Regions from separate parts of the Janibacter sp. DB-40 genome, predicted to be linked through region 2. Evidence: riboswitches for the same ligand, from Rfam matches in the RefSeq annotation. Region 2 holds a riboswitch; the other holds the start of a gene.
What was found. A riboswitch is a leader RNA that binds a small molecule or an ion and turns the genes downstream of it on or off. The one in region 2 is predicted to bind cyclic di-AMP.

Region 1: it holds a riboswitch for cyclic di-AMP, as region 2 does, so the genes downstream of both, PVE36_RS02020 (C40 family peptidase) here and PVE36_RS15200 (NlpC/P60 family protein) in region 2, are expected to answer to the same signal.

The regions. Positions count from the first base shown of each region.
Region 1 is NZ_CP120360.1:414,329-422,054, reverse strand. Features, by position in the region: gene PVE36_RS02050 (Na+/H+ antiporter subunit A) at 1-463, shown strand, start outside; gene PVE36_RS02045 (Na(+)/H(+) antiporter subunit C) at 460-903, shown strand; gene PVE36_RS02040 (Na+/H+ antiporter subunit D) at 900-2,534, shown strand; gene PVE36_RS02035 (Na+/H+ antiporter subunit E) at 2,531-3,112, shown strand; gene PVE36_RS02030 (monovalent cation/H+ antiporter complex subunit F) at 3,109-3,375, shown strand; gene mnhG (monovalent cation/H(+) antiporter subunit G) at 3,372-3,725, shown strand; gene PVE36_RS02020 (C40 family peptidase) at 3,940-4,824, opposite strand; cyclic di-AMP (ydaO/yuaA leader) riboswitch at 4,826-4,999, opposite strand; gene PVE36_RS02015 (metal-dependent transcriptional regulator) at 5,132-5,854, opposite strand; gene PVE36_RS02010 (MFS transporter) at 5,854-7,080, opposite strand; gene PVE36_RS02005 (hypothetical protein) at 7,124-7,726, shown strand, end outside.
Region 2 is NZ_CP120360.1:3,157,068-3,164,793, reverse strand. Features, by position in the region: gene PVE36_RS15225 (NAD(P)/FAD-dependent oxidoreductase) at 1-931, opposite strand, end outside; gene PVE36_RS15220 (SRPBCC family protein) at 952-1,398, opposite strand; gene PVE36_RS15215 (class I SAM-dependent methyltransferase) at 1,479-2,096, opposite strand; gene PVE36_RS15210 (NlpC/P60 family protein) at 2,243-3,070, opposite strand; gene PVE36_RS15205 (GTP pyrophosphokinase family protein) at 3,263-3,961, opposite strand; gene PVE36_RS15200 (NlpC/P60 family protein) at 4,140-5,141, opposite strand; cyclic di-AMP (ydaO/yuaA leader) riboswitch at 5,139-5,308, opposite strand; gene PVE36_RS16270 (GNAT family N-acetyltransferase) at 5,538-6,491, shown strand; gene PVE36_RS15185 (TIGR00366 family protein) at 6,553-7,726, shown strand, end outside.

The sequences.
Region 1 (7,726 bases), 610 kb from region 2:
CCTCTCCCGCGAGCGCCGTTCGGTCATCCTCGAGACCGCCACCCGGCTGGTCTTCCACGTGATGATTGCGCTGTCGCTCTACCTGCTCTTCGCCGGGCACAACCAGGCCGGCGGCGGCTTCGCCGGTGGCCTCACCCTCGGGCTCGCCCTGCTCGCCCGGTACCTCGCCGGAGGACGCTACGAGCTCGACCACGCCGCCCCCGTCGGCGCCGGTGCCGTGCTCGGCGCCGGCCTGGCGGTCTCCGCGATGGCGGCGCTGCTCCCCCTCGCCTTCGGCGGGACCGTCCTGCAGTCGTACGTCGTCGACGTGACCGTGCCGGTCTGGGGTGACGTCAAGTTCGTCACCGCCCTGGTCTTCGACATCGGCGTCTACCTGATCGTCACCGGCCTCGCGCTCGACGTCGTGCGCTCCCTCGGCGCAGGCGTGGACCGCCACACCGAGGAGGACCGGATCGCCGCATGAACGCCATCGAACCCAGCCTCACGCTCGTCATCGTCGCCGGATTCCTCGTCGCCGCCGGGGCGTACCTGCTCCTCGAGCGCGCGCTGACCCAGGTCCTGCTCGGCATCGTGCTCGCCAGCAACGGCGTCGCCACCCTGTACCTCGTGGCCTCCGGGCCGGCGAAGGGAGCGCCCTTCGTCGGTGCACGCCCGCCGGAGGAGATGAGCGACCCCCTCCCCCAGGCGATGGTCCTCACCGCGATCGTCATCGCCCTGGCCTCGGTCGCCTTCGTGCTGTCGCTGGCCTACCGGCAGTGGCGCATCACCGGTAGCGACGACGTGCCCGACGACGCCGAGGACGAGCTGATCAAGCGGCTCGCCGAGCGTGACCAGACCTCCAGCACCTACGACCCGGACACCCAGTCCACGACCGAGGCCGAAGAGGAGGACGCCACCGCATGAGCATGGTCAACGTCCTCCCCCTCCCGGTGCTGCTCCCGCTGCTCGGCGCCGCCCTGACCCTCGTGGCCCGCCGCTCCCAGCGCGCCCAAGTCGCCATCAGCCTGCTCGTCCTCACCGCCAGCCTCGGTGTCGCGGTCCTGCTGATGTGGCACACGCACTCCGAGGGTGCGATGGCCCTGTGGCTCGGCGCGTGGCGGGAGCCCCTGGGCATCACCCTGGTCGCCGACCGGCTCTCGGCGCTGATGCTGCTCGTCAGCAGCTTCGTCATCCTGACCGTGCTCGTCTTCGCCATCGGCCAGGGGGTCGCCGACGGAGACGAGGACTCACCACTGGCGATCTACTTCCCCACCTACCTCGTCCTCTCGGCCGGCGTGTCCAACGCCTTCCTCGCCGGCGACCTGTTCAACCTCTTCGTCAGCTTCGAGATGCTGCTCTTCGCGTCCTTCGTGCTGCTCACCCTCGGGGGCAGCGGCACGCGGATCCGCGCGGGGACCACCTACGTCATCGTCTCGATGGTCTCCTCCTTCCTCTTCCTCGTCGCCATCGCCGGCGTGTACGCGGCCGCCGGCACGGTCAACCTCGCCCAGCTGTCCGTCCGCCTGCCGGAGATCGACTCGACCGTCGCGCTGGCCCTGCAGCTGCTGCTGCTCACCGTCTTCGGGATCAAGGCCGCGATCTTCCCGATGTCGGCGTGGCTGCCGGACAGCTACCCCTCCGCGTCCGCGCCGGTGAGCGCGGTCTTCGCCGGGCTGCTCACCAAAGTCGGCGTCTACGCGATCATCCGGACCCAGTTCCTGCTCTTCCCGGACTCGTCGCTCACCATCCTGGTCATGGGCGCCGGGCTGGTGACCATGATCGTCGGCATCCTCGGGGCCGTGGCCCAGCCGGGCATCAAGCGCATGCTCTCCTTCACCCTCGTCAGCCACATCGGGTACATGCTCTTCGGCGTGGGGCTGGCGACCGAGGCGGGACTGTCGGCCGCGGTCTACTACATCGCCCACCACATCACCGTGCAGACCGCGCTCTTCCTCATCGCCGGCCTGATCGAGCGAGCGGGCGGCTCGACGATCATCGACCGGCTCGGTGGGCTCGCCGCCGGGGCACCCGTGCTGGCCTTCCTCTTCTTCGTCCCGGCGATGAACCTCGCCGGCATCCCGCCCTTCTCCGGCTTCGTCGGCAAGGTCGCGCTCATCCAGGGCGGCGTCGACGTCGGCGGGGTGACGGCGTGGCTGCTCGTCGGCGGCTCGGTCGTCACCTCGCTGCTGACCCTCTACGCCATCGCCAAGACGTGGAGCTACGCCTTCTGGCGCCCGCGGACCGAGGGCGCTGAGCACCACACGCTCGAGATGCCCGCCCTCACCCCCTCGTGGGGCCGGCTCAGCGACGCCATCGGCGCCACGGTGGCCGCGCAGCGCCCCCAGACACCGATCACTCCGCCGACCAAGCCCGTCGCGGTGCGTCGCGACATGCCGCCGGCGATGCTCGGCGGGGCCACGGCCGTCGTCGTCTTCAGCATCGGGCTGTCCGTCTTCGCCGGGCCGCTCTTCCGATACACGGACGCGGCCGCCGAGCAGATGATCTCCCGTGACTCCTACGTCCAGGTCGTGCTGCCGAAGGAGGAGGGACGATGAGCCCCCGCCGGATCGGTCAACGCATCTCCTCCCGCGCCCGTGGCGGGTTCCAGCCACGCGCCATCATCGCGCTCGCCGTCATCTGGGTCCTGCTGTGGGACCGGATCACCATCGGCAACGCCGTCAACGGTCTGATCATCGGTGCGGTGATCACCCAGATCTTCCCGCTGCCGTCGATCCAGTACTTCGGTCGGATCCACCCCTGGCCCCTGGTCGTGCTCACGACCCGCTTCTTCGTCGACCTCGTCAGCGCGGCGATCGAGGTCAGCATCGCCACGCTCGACCGGCATCCGCCCAAGGGCGGGTCGATCGTCGAGGTGCAGCTGCGGGTGCGCAACGAGCTGTACATGACGATCATCTCCGCGCTCGTCTCGCTGGTCCCCGGGTCGATCGTCGTCGAGGCCCGCCGAACGGCCAACGTCCTCTACGTCCACGGCTTCCACGTCACCACCCCCGAGGGGCTCGAGGAGCTGCGCGAGGACGTCCTCGCGGTCGAGACCCGCGTCGTGCGCGCCCTCGGATCCCCGGAGGAGCTCGCGGCCGTCAATGACGAGACCACCGCGAAGGAGGACGCATGAACATCATCCTCGGCCTCGCCATGGGGCTGCTCCTCGCCGCATCCGGCCTGACCCTGACCCGCGTGGCCCTCGGCCCGACCAACCTCGACCGGGCCCTGTGCCTCGACGTCATCATCGTCATCGTCACCGGCATCCTCGCCACCCAGATCGTGCGCAGCGGGGACGCGGCAGCCTTGCCGATCCTCGTCGTCTTCAGCCTCACCGGCTTCGTCGGCTCGGTGTCCGTGGCCCGCTTCATGGGCCGGAAGGAGGACGTGGAATGACCTGGGCCACTCTCTTCGACATCGCCGGGGCGATCTCGCTGCTGCTCGGCGCGCTGCTCGCGTTCATCGGCGCCGTCGGCCTGGTCCGCCTGCCCGACCTCTTCGCGCGGATGCACTCCGCGACGAAGCCGCAGACCCTCGGCCTGCTGCTGATCCTGCTGGGACTGGCCCTGACGGTGCGCACCTGGGCCGCCGTGGCCACGCTGCTCATCGTCATCGGCGCCCAGGGCCTGACCGCCCCCGTCGCCGCGCACATGCTCGGCCGCTCGGGTTACCGCAGCGGCGTCACCGAGGACGACCTCCTGCACATCGACGAGCTCGGCGACGCCTACCGCCGCATGCAGCGATAGGGCTGCCCACCACGTCAGGTGGACGAAGGGAAGGGGTCGCCCGGCTCAGGCCGACGTCCGCACCGTGCACCCGGTGGCGGGAACGGATCCGGTCGTGCGGACGTCGCGCCAAGGGCGATCGCTTTCCTTCGTCCGCGCTGGCGTCCGGTCGCCCCGGGACATGACGAAGGGGGCGAAGGGAGAGTCTTCCCTTCGCCCCCTTCGCTGAGGTCGATCAGACGCGGCCGTAGCCGGAGACGCCGCTGAAGACCGGTCGGATGCTGACGGACTTGCCGCTGCGCGGGGAGTCGATCATCATCCCGTCACCGACGTAGATGCCCATGTGGTACGCGGGCGCGCCGAAGAAGACGAGGTCGCCCGGCTGCGGGTCGGACACCGGGGTGGCCATCTGGCGCTGCGCCTCGGTCGTGCGCGGGAGGGAGATGCCCGCCTTGGCGAAGACGTACTGGGTGAAGCCGGAGCAGTCGAAGCCGGAGGGGGTGGTGCCGCCGTAGACGTAGGGCGTGCCGATGTACTGCTTGGCGATGCCGATGACGCCACCGGAGGACGGCGCCGGGGCGGGGGCCGGGGCGCTCGGCTCGGACGAACCCTGCGAGGGGGCCTGACGCTCCTGCGAGCGGCTCGGGGCCGACTCCTGGCGCTCCTCGGCCTGCTCCTGGGCCTCCTGCTCCTGGGCGGCCTGCTCGGCAGCGGCCTCCTGCTCACGCTCCGCGGCCTCGCGCTCGGCGCGCTCGCGCAGCTCCGCCTCGGTGGGGCCAGTGGGCTTGGCGACGGGCTCGACGGCGACCTTGCCGAAGGACTCGGTGGCCTTCTCGGAGGCCTTCGCCGCGGGAGCGGTCACGGCCGCGGTCTGCTCGAGCGCCGTGACGGCCCGGTCGGAGGCGTTGGCCTGCACGGCGCTGACGGCCTGCGGCGCGGGCACGGTGTCGACGGGGCTCGCCTGCGCGGGGATGGCGATCGCGGCCACGAGGCCACCGGATGCGGCGATGACGGCCGATCCCTTGGCCAGTGGCGTGCCGGCCTCGGTGATGATCTGGCCGAGCTCGGTGGCCGGGTTGTAGCGACCGGGGGCGCGGTGGCGCCCGACGTTGTGGGACACAGTTGTCTACCTCTCCCGCCTACGAGGTCAGCTGTCGGGTTCGGGCCAGAGGTGCGGCCCGGTCCCGTGGCGGCAGGTCACCGTGGTGACCCGTCTCCGCGGGACTTCACCCCGAGGGGCATCTGCGATGCCCCGATGTGGGTCCCCCGCTCCTGCCAAGCGGTGTTCGTCAAAGCCCGTCAGTCGCGGTGGCAGGACTCGGCGCCGCTCGACGGATCCGCCCAGGGGAGGCGGACGCCCCGACCGTACATGGAGATCACGGGGATGTCACGCCACGGTCACGGAAGGTACCGGACGCGGTCAGGAGTCACCGCGCGACGGCCTCGACGAAGACGTGGTCGGCGACCTCGCGGGGCAGGGCCACTGCATCGGCGACGTCCGCGCCGTCGCGCTGGACGAGGATCCGGTCCTCGTCGTCGAGCGAGACCTGGACGACCACCCCGGGACGCAACTGCGCCTCGGTGAGCAGGGTCAGGGCGTCGGTGTCGACCTGGGCCGGCTCGCCGATGCGGCGTACCCGGACGTCCCCCACGGGGCCCGACTCCACGGCCACGCTCAGGCTCGTCATGCCCTCCAGGTAGTCGTCGACCTCGTCCTCACCGCTGAGCAGCTCGTCCAGACCCGGGATCGGGGTCCCGTAGGGCGACTCGCGGTGGTCGGGCAGGATCCCGAGGATCTTGCGCTCCACCCGCTCGCTCATCACGTGCTCCCACCGGCAGGCCTCCTCGTGGACGTGCTCCCACTCCAGGCCGATGACGTCGACGAGCAGGCGCTCGGCGAGGCGGTGCTTGCGCATCACGCGCGTCGCCAGCTGCTGGCCCTCGGCGGAGAGCACGAGCTGGCGGTTGGCCCCCAGGCTGACGAGGCCGTCCCGCTCCATCCGGGCGATCGTCTGCGAGACGGTCGGCCCCGAGTGGCCCAGACGCTCCGCGATGCGGGCACGCATCGGGGGGATGCCCTCCTCCTCGAGCTCGAAGATCGTGCGGAGGTACATCTCCGTGGTGTCGATGAGATCCTTCACAGGCTCCATCATGCCTTGTCCGTCCAGCGTCCGGGCCCGTCCGCGGGGCCGCCCACCCGCTCCCGATCGGCCCGGGAGACGAACACCCTCGCCCACCCCAGACCGGCGAGACCGACGACCCCGAGCGAGACGGCCGCGGCGGGCAGCGAGACCAGCGCGGTGACGGCGCTCAGCCCGAGCGACCCGCTCGCGTTCCCGGCCTCCCCCATGAGCCGCCACGCCCCGAGGAACTGGGCCCGGTCCTGCCGCGGGGCGGCGTCCGCCCCGAGGGTCATGACGATCCCCGCACCGAGGCCGTTGCCGATGGCCATGACGAGCGCGACGGCGAGCAGCGCCCCCTTCGTGTCCGCGAGGGGCAGCACGAGGAAGGAACCGGAGACGATGACCAGCAGCCCGGTGACGACCCAGACCCGGCCCAGACGATCCATCGCCCACCCACCCGGGTAGACGAGGAAGAGCTCCGCAATGCCGGCCACGACGAAGATCTGCGAGGAGTCCACGCCGTCGAGCCCGATGTGGATCGCCCACAACGGGAGGACGACGAGCCGGGCGGCGCGCAGGGCGGAGATGACGAGGACGGCGATCCCCTGGGTCAGCAGCAGTCGCACGTGCCGGCGCACGACGCGAAGCACCGCGGAGTGCGGCTCCGCGGCGCGGGCGCGCTCGTGCTCCCCCGTGAGGTCGGGGCTGGCCACGACCGTGACCAGCGAGGCCGCGGCGAGCACCGCCGCGACCGCGTACGCACCCTGCAGCCCCATCGGCCCGATCGCGAGCGCGCCGAGGGCGGGTCCGAGGAGCAGACCCGTGCGCATGGACCCGCCGAGCAGCGACATCCCCCGCGCGAGCCGCTCGCCCGGCAACACGTCGATCATGAAGCCCTGCCGGGCAAGGAAGAAGGCGCTCGACGCGAACCCGCTCGCGAGCAGGGCGAGCGCCATCAACCACAGGCTCGGCGCCCAGCCGGCGACCACCAGTGCGACGACGTCGATCATCCCGGCGCGCACCAACGTCGCCCGCTCCCCGATCCGCGCGACGAGCGAGCCCGCCGGCAGCACCCCGAGGAGCTGGCCGACCCCGGTGAGCGCGACGACGAAGGCGGCCGTCCCCAGGTCGGCGCCGAGCTCGTCCGCACGCAGCGCGGCGACCGGCATGACGGCACCCATCGCTCCGGCGGACAGCAGGGTGGGGCCGAAGGCCGGGATGGCGATCCGCCGCCAGGCGAACTCGTCGGTCACGGGCCCGTGTCCCCCTTCGTGGTCTGGTCGATAGGTTGGCGTGGTGCACACCACAGCCACGCCGACGATCGTCCCCGACCGCCGAGCCGGCCCGCCCGGGTGCGGCAACGGCGGCTGGGTCAGCGGGATGCTCAGCGAGCGTCTCGAGGACCTCGTCCCGACCGATGGGGGCCCGACCACGGTGACGGTACGCCTCAGCGCCCCCACCCCGCTGAACCGCCCGCTGCGGTGGGAGGTCGACGGCACCGTCGACGAGCCCGACGAGCTGGCCGTCCACCTCCTCCACGGGGAGACCCTCCTCGGGACCGCCCGGCGCACCGGGGAGCCGACAGCGGAGATCCCGTCGCCGGTCACGCTCGAGGCTGCACGGACCGCCGCCGCGACCTTCGACCCGGCCGGACACCCCTTCCCCGGCTGCTACGTGTGCGGCCCGGACGCGCCCGAGGGGCTGCACGTGTACGCGAGCCCGGTGGCCTCGCGACCGGGCCTGCTCGCCTCCCCGGTCACCCTGAGCGAGGAGGGCCTGCCGCCGGTCCTCGCCGCCCTGGACTGCCCGGGGGCCTTCGCCTCGGGGATCGACGAGGACCCGCTGCTGCTCGGTACCTTCGTCGTGTCGGTCCACGCCGACGTCCCCCGCGACCGGGAG
Region 2 (7,726 bases):
GCTCCATCCCCTTCGCCGTCCGGGCGGGGACGTCCCGTGCGTCGAGCAGGCTCCCGTAGAGCGCGGGGGCGCTGACGGTCGCGATGACCGCCCGCCCGGCCGTGATGACCTCCCCGTCCGCGGTGCGCACGCGGGCCGCGCGGCCGTCGACCACCTCGATCCCGGACACCCTTGTGCCGCAACGGATCTCGCCCCCGAGGGACTCGAGGCGCCGGGCGAGGGTCAGCGTGAGCTGGTGCGCGCCGCCCTCGGGGACCGGGTAGCCGACCGTCTGCCCGAGCATCGTCAGCATCAGCGCCATGAGCGAGGACCCGGGCGCGTTGAGCGGGATGTCGGCGTGCCCGGCGTTCCCCGCGAGCAGCAGTCGTGGTGAGCGCCCGCCGAAACGGTCCTGGACGAACTGCTGCACCGGGGTCAGCAGGTCCTTGAGGAAGCGCAGCCCGCCGACCGAGGGCAGCCGGGGAGCCCGCCCGCCGCCGCACGCACGGGGGAAGGGGGTGAGCAGCCCGTCCACGAGGTGGTCGCCGATGCGGTCCCACGTCTCCGACAACCGGAGCCACGCGTCACCGTCGCCGCGGTGCTGCGCCTCCATCGACGCCGCGGTGATCTCCCGGTCGCGGTGGAGGATCGCCCACTCGCCGTCGGGGGTGGGGTGACCGAGCACGGCCGGCGCGTGCCGCCACCGCAACCCGTGGTCCTCGAGGTGGAGCGAGGTGATCGCCGGGGACGCGGCAGCGAGCGGGTAGAAGGCGCTGCCCGTGTCGTGGACGAAGTCCGGGTGCACGTCGCGCGAACTGTGCACGGCGCCCCCCACCTCGGGTGCGGCCTCGAGGACGAGGACCGACCATCCCGCGTCCGCGAGGTGGTTGGCCGCGACGAGACCGTTGGGTCCGGCACCGATGACGACCGCGTCGGGGGCTGTGCTGGGCATGCCGCCATCCTCCTACGGGATCAGACCGATCGGTGGGCGCGGCCCTCGACGAGGAGGGCGAGCCGACGCAGGGTCTCGGTGTTGCGCCAGGCGATCCCCGGTTCCCTGACTGCCGCGGGCAGGAACCGACCGGGACCGTTGGTGGCGTCCTCGAGGATCGTCACCTCCGTCTGCCCGTCGGAGGGGGTGAGGGTGATGAGGACCTCCGCCTCGCCCATCGGCCACGCCCGGGCCTTCAGGCGCAGCGCCACCCCCTCCTCGGAGGCGAGCACCTCGGTGTTGTCGTCGATGAGGTGGGGCCAGACACCGACGGAGTGGTGGATGCGACTGCCCGCGGCGGGCCAGTCGGGCTCCACATCGCGCATCCGGGAGGCACCGACGACCCACAGCGGGAAGAGCCAGCCGTCGGCGAGCACCTTCCACACGTCGTCGGGTGAGGCGTTGATGATGGTCGTGTTCTCGGACATCGGCTGCTCCACTGGGTCGGGGTCGAAGGCCTACCCGGAGCGCGCCCGTCCATGCGGGACCCGGCGCGCTCGGGCGCTGCTCAGGGCCGACGGCCGACCGCGAGGAAGACGGGGTAGGTGGCGTCGTCGCGGGTGACCGAGGAGCAGTCCGAGACGGTGACGTCGGTGAACCCGGCCTGCTCCATCGATGCCCGCAGGCTGCTCCGGTCGAAGCCGTGGTGTCCGTCGAAGTCGTGATCGTGGAAGGAGCCGTCCTCCTTGTCCAGGTCGGCGATGCACACGTGACCGCCCGGGTCGAGCATCTCGAAGAAGGCCCCGAGCACGACGTCGAAGCTCTTCACGTGGTGCATGACCATCGAGGAGACCACCAGGTCGTAGCGGTCGGTCGGGACCGGGTGGCTCTCCAGATCGAGGTCCGAGACCCGGGTCGGCGAAGGGAGGATCCCCGCCTCGACCTTGTCGGCGAGCACCTGCCTCATGCCGGAGGAGTTGTCTGCCAGCGTGAGGGTCGGCTCGATGAGCTCGTCGAGCAGCGCGATGGTCACCAGTCCGGTGCCTGCGCCGTACTCCAGGACCCGGCTGCGCGGGGCGAGCGGGACGGCCGCGGCGATGCCGCGAGCGACCTCACCCGACTGCCGGGCCTTGTCCGGGTCCTCGTCCCAGGTGGCGGCCTTGTCGTCGAAGCTGTGGGTGCTCATGGCACCAGCCTGCCACTTGCCGCGCGACGCACGAGAGCCTCACTGCTGCCACCGGTGACGTGGACCGGACCTCGACGGGGTGGGCCGGCCCCGCGCACGACGAAGGGCCCCGACCGGTGCCGGTCGGGGCCCCTGCGCGGGATGGATCAGAAGCGACCGTAGGTCACGTCGTCCGTCCAGATGTCGCGCTTGGTGACGGTCGAGCCCTCCGTGCCGGAGTCGTACATCTTGCCGTCGCCGGCGTAGATGCCCACGTGGTAGGCGGGCGAGCCGAAGAAGACGAGGTCGCCCGGCTGCGGGTCGGACACCGGGGTCGCCGCGGCCTGCTGGTCGCCGGTCATGCGCGGGAGGTCGATCCCGTGCTGGGCGAAGACGTACTGGGTGAAGCCGGAGCAGTCGAAGCCGGACGGGTCCTCGCCGCCGTACACGTACGGGGTCCCGACGAGGCTCTCGGCCGTGGCCAGGAGCGAGGAGGACTCGGCGTCACCCTCGACGGAGGTGGCGCCGCCGCTCGTGGCGGTTGCATCCGAGTCGCCGGACGTGGAGCCCGTGGAGCCGGTGGAGCCGGTCGCACCGTCCAGGCCCATCGCGGAGCCGGTCCTCGGGCCGACGACGCCGTCGACGGCGAGGCCGTTGTCGCCCTGCCAGGCCTCGACGGCCTGCTCGGTCTCGGAACCGAAGACGCCGTCCTCGGTGGCGCCGACCTCCTGCTGGATCTCCTCGACGACGGCGCCCGTGTCGCCGACGCGCACGTAGCCGTCGAAGCCCGACGAGTCGCTCGACACCGTCGTGCTCGTCGGTGCCGGTGCGCTGCCGGTGGGGCCGCCCGCGTTGGCGGAGGCGCTCGTCGCGGTCATGGTGGTCGCGCCCAGGCTGAGGGCGGCTGCGGCGAGGACGCCGACTCCGGCGCGCTGGGTCGTGCTCGGGGCCGTGCGGACTGCGCGGTGGCGCCCGGCATAGAACGTGGTGGTCATGCGAGTCTCCTCACGCCTGCGGGACCACCGGCCTGCCGGGAGCCCGCTCCTGCCTGTGTCGAACAGGGGACCGCCGGGGTCGGCAGGACACGGCGGTCCCGACGGGGTTCCGCTGCATCTCGGAACCGCGGACCACCGTAAGCCATAAGGTCACGAAATGGTAACGACAGGCCCTCGTCGGGTGACTTCTCGTCAGCGGCGCTCGCGGTCGTGGACCCGGCCCTCGACCGGGCTGCCCTCGGCGTCACCGTGGACCGCTCGCAGCAGGTCGGCCATCTCCTCGTCCATGCGGGCCGCGGTCGCGGCCGCCTCGGTGATCCGCCGGCGCAGGCCGGAGGGGACGTCACCCTCGTACTTGTAGAAGATCTTGTGCTCCGTGCTCGCCCAGAAGTCCATCGCGACCGTCCGGAACTGCACCTCCACGGGGACCTGCACGGGTCCCGAGGACAGGAAGACGGGGATCTCGAGGATGAGGTGGAGGGAGCGGTAGCCGTTGGGCTTGGGCCGGGCGACGTAGTCCTTGACGGTGCGCACCGTGATGTCGGGCTGCGCGGTGAGCGAGTCGACCAGCCGGTAGAGGTCGGCGACGAAGGGGGAGACCACGCGGATGCCGGCGATGTCGGTGATGCCTGCGCGCAGGGCCTCGATCTCCAGCTCCACGCCCTGCCGGGCGGCCTTGGCGATGATGCTCTCCGGGCTCTTCAGGCGGCTTGAGATGTGCTCGATCGGGTTGTCCTGGTGCAGCTCGGTGAACTCCTCGCGCAGGATGTCCAGCCGGGTGGCCACCTGCTCCATGCCGAAGCGGTAGCCGAGCATCATCCGGGTGAAGTCCTCGCGGATCCGGGCGAAGTGCCGCAGGGACTCGTCGGACAGCTTGGGTGTCCCGCTCATGTCGTCTCCGCAGCGTCGGTGGGCATCGCTCACCAGCCTAGGCCGACGTCCGGGGGTCACGGTCGCTGGGCGACCTGCGCCCACGGAGCCCCCGTGCCCTCTCGTCCGGGGACTCATGGCTGCGGACGACGACGGGCCCCGACCGTGGTGGTCGGGGCCCGTCGTCGTCGGGGGTGGATCAGACGCGACCGTAGGTCACGTTCGAGGTCCAGATCGCGCGCTTGGAGACCGGCACGCGGGAGTTGCCGGAGTCGTACATCATGCCGTTCCCGGCGTAGATGCCCATGTGGTACGCGGGGGCCCCGAAGAAGACGAGGTCACCCGGCTGCGGCGAGGAGACGCGCGTGGCGGCCTGTCGCTGCTGCTCGGCCGTACGCGGCAGGGAGATGCCGTGCTTGGCGAAGACGTACTGGGTGAAGCCGGAGCAGTCGAAGCCGGAGGGGGTCGTGCCGCCGTAGCGGTACGGGGTGCCGACGAGGCTCGCCGCGGTGCCGAGGACCGAGCTGTTGCTGGAGATCGCGGTGCGGGTGGCCGTGCGCGAGGCGCGGGTGGGCGAGGAGGACGTCGACCCCTGCAGGCCCATGGCCGAGCCGGTGCGCGGGCCGACGACGCCGTCGACGGCCAGGCCGTTGTCGGCCTGGAAGCGCTTGACGGCCGAGAGCGTCGCGGGGCCGAAGACGCCGTCGACGCTGGTGCCGACGGCGCGCTGGACCTCGCGCACGAGCGAGCCGCGGTCGCCGTAGCGGACGACGCCGGTGAAGTTCGAGGTGCTGCTCGCGACGCGGGTCGAGGTGCTGGAGGTCGAGCCGCCCAGGCCCATCTCGGAGCCGGTGCGCGGGCCGACGACGCCGTCGACGGCCAGGCCGTTGTCGGCCTGGTAGTCCTTGACGGCGGCGAGCGTCGCGGGGCCGAAGATGCCGTCGACGCTGGTGCCGACGACGCGCTGGATCGCGCGCACCACGGAGCCGCGGTCGCCGTAGCCGACGATGTCGGAGAAGGTGCTCGGCGTGCTCTTGACCGACGGCGCGCTCACGGTGGCCGGCGCCGCGGAGGCGCTGCCGGTGGTGAGCAGGGCGGGGGCCGTGAGGCTGAGCGCTGCGGCGGCGGCGATGCTCAGGCCGGTCTTGCGGACGGTGGGCTGCTGCGGCGCGCGGTGGCGACCGGCATAGAACTGGGTCATCGTGCTCTCCTGCGCCTACGGGGTTAGCTGTCGGGTTGGGATGGAGACATCCCGTCCGTGGCCCGGGTGTCCGGGCCGGAGACTTCACCCCGAGGCCTGTCGGCCAGAGGTCCTGGGTCCCCCGTTCCTGCCACTTCCTGTTTGTGCAGTGCCGGTGTGGGTGGCAGGGCTCGGCGACCACACCGCGCCTCCGCTGGATGCGGTGGCGAAGTTGAGACTAGCCCATCAGGACACGAAATGGTCACGGTGGGGTCAAGAAATCTGAACGCCGCACTCAGGTAACGGTCAGGTTCGCTCCGGATGCGCTATGCCGGGGGACTCGGGCCGAGCGGCGGTGGGCGGAACGCCCGGATGCGGACGTGACCGACCGCCCCTCCGGCGGGCATCCTGAACGCCGTGCCCACCCCCTTCCTGCCGATCCGCACCGAGCGACTGATCCTGCGTCCTCATGCCGAGTCGGACCTCGACGCCCTGCTGGCCTACTACTCGATCCCAGACGTCGCGCGCTATCTCCTGACCCACCCGTGGTCGCGGGAGTCGGGTCGCGAGGACCTCGCCAAGCGCCTCGCGCGCACCGGTATCGAGACGCCGACGCGCGCCCTCGCCCTCGTCGTCGAGCACGAGGGCCGGGTCATCGGCGACGTCGCCCTGTGGGCCACCGACGAGACCGGGGCGAAGGGGGAGATCGGCTGGACCTTCCACCCGGACGTCGCGGGGCGCGGCTTCGCGACGGAGGCGGCGGCCGCGGTCCTCGAAGCCGGCTTCGCCCACTACGGGATGCACCGCATCAGCGCGCAGATGGACGCGCGCAACACTGCTTCGGCGGCCCTGTGCGAGCGCCTCGGGATGCGTCTGGAGACCCGGGGGCGGCAGGACTGGTGGAGCAAGGGGGAATGGACTGACTCCCTCGCCTACGCCGCCCTGGCGTCGGACCGCCCGCGCGACGTCGGTGACGCGATCGTCGTCAGCGCCGTCGTGCTCGAGGACGCGGACGGGCACGTGCTGACCGTCCGCAAGAAGGGGACGACCTCCTTCATGCACCCGGGCGGCAAGCCGGAGCCGGGCGAGGCGCCGGAGCGGTGTGCGGTGCGCGAGGTCGAGGAGGAGCTGGGGCTGGTGCTCGAGCCGGAGCTGCTCGACCTCGTCGCGGTGCACCGCACCGCGGCCGCCAACGAGGCGGGCCGCCCGCTCATCGCCAGCGTCTTCAGCCACCCGCACCTGACGGGGCGCTCCCGGCCGGAGGTGGTGCCGGCGGCCGAGATCGAGGAGGTGCGCTGGCTCGACCCCGCCGCCGACCTGCCCGCCGACGCCGCGCCCCTGCTGCGGCTGCTGGTCGCGCCCGGCCCCTGACGCAGGATCGCCTGTCCTAGCCTGTGGTGGTCCACGCCACACCAGACACAGGAGCCCCGTCATGCTCAAGGTCGTCTCCCGGCCGCTGGTCCGTCTCGCCGAGCGGTACCTGCCCACGGCCTTCGTCTTCGCGGTCGTCCTCACGGCCATCGTCGCGGTGGGGGCGCTGCTGGCCACCGACAGCGGCCCGACCGAGGTGGTCAGGGCGTGGGGTGACGGGCTGACCGGTCTGCTGGCCTTCATGACCCAGATGGCGCTGGTGCTGCTCCTGGGCTACATGCTCGCCAACACCGGGCCGGTGCGGCGGCTCCTCGAGCGCCTCGCCCGGGTGCCGCGCACCCCGGCGCAGGCATACGGCTTCGTCGCCCTCTGCGCCGCGGTGGCCTCGCTCTTCACCTGGGGACTGGGGCTCGTGGTGGCCGCCCTGCTGTCCATCGAGGTGGCCCGCGTCGGTCGTGACCGTGGCATCCGGCTGCACTACCCGCTGCTCGTCGCCGCCGGCTACTCCGGCTTCGTCGTCTGGCACATGGGCTACTCCGGCTCGGGCCCGCTGGCGGCCGCGACCCCCGGCAGCTTCGTCGAGGAGCAGATCGGGCGCACCATCCCCGTCAGCGAGACGATCTTCGCCTCGTGGAACATCATCGGTGCGGTGGCGACCGTGGTGGTCGTCGTCGGCGCGATGATGCTCATGGCCCCGAGCAGGGACGACCGCATCGTCGAGCTGCCGAAGGGGGCCTCGCTCGAGGACGCGCAGGGCAACGACCCCATCGAGACGACGGAGGGCTCGACCCCGGCCGACCGCATCGACACCTCCCGCGGCGTGACGCTCGTCATCGGCCTCTTCCTGCTGGCCTACCTCGTCGTCTACTTCGCCCAGGAGGGGATGGCGCTCACGCTGGACATCGTCAACTGGACCTTCCTCTGCCTCGTGCTGCTGCTCGTGCGCAACGCGCGAGAGCTCGGTCAGCTGGTCAGCAAGGCCGCCGCGAACGTCGGCGAGATCCTCGTGCAGTTCCCCCTCTACGCCGGGATCATGGGCATCATGACCGCCACCGGGCTGGTCACGATCCTCGCGGACTTCTTCGTCTCCATCTCCACCGACTCGACCCTCGGGCTGTGGGCCTTCCTCGCCGGTGGCATCGTCAACGTCTTCGTGCCCTCGGGTGGTGGCCAGTTCGCGATCCAGGCGCCGATCTTCCTCGACGCCGCCAAGCAGCTCGGTGTCGACCCGGCGA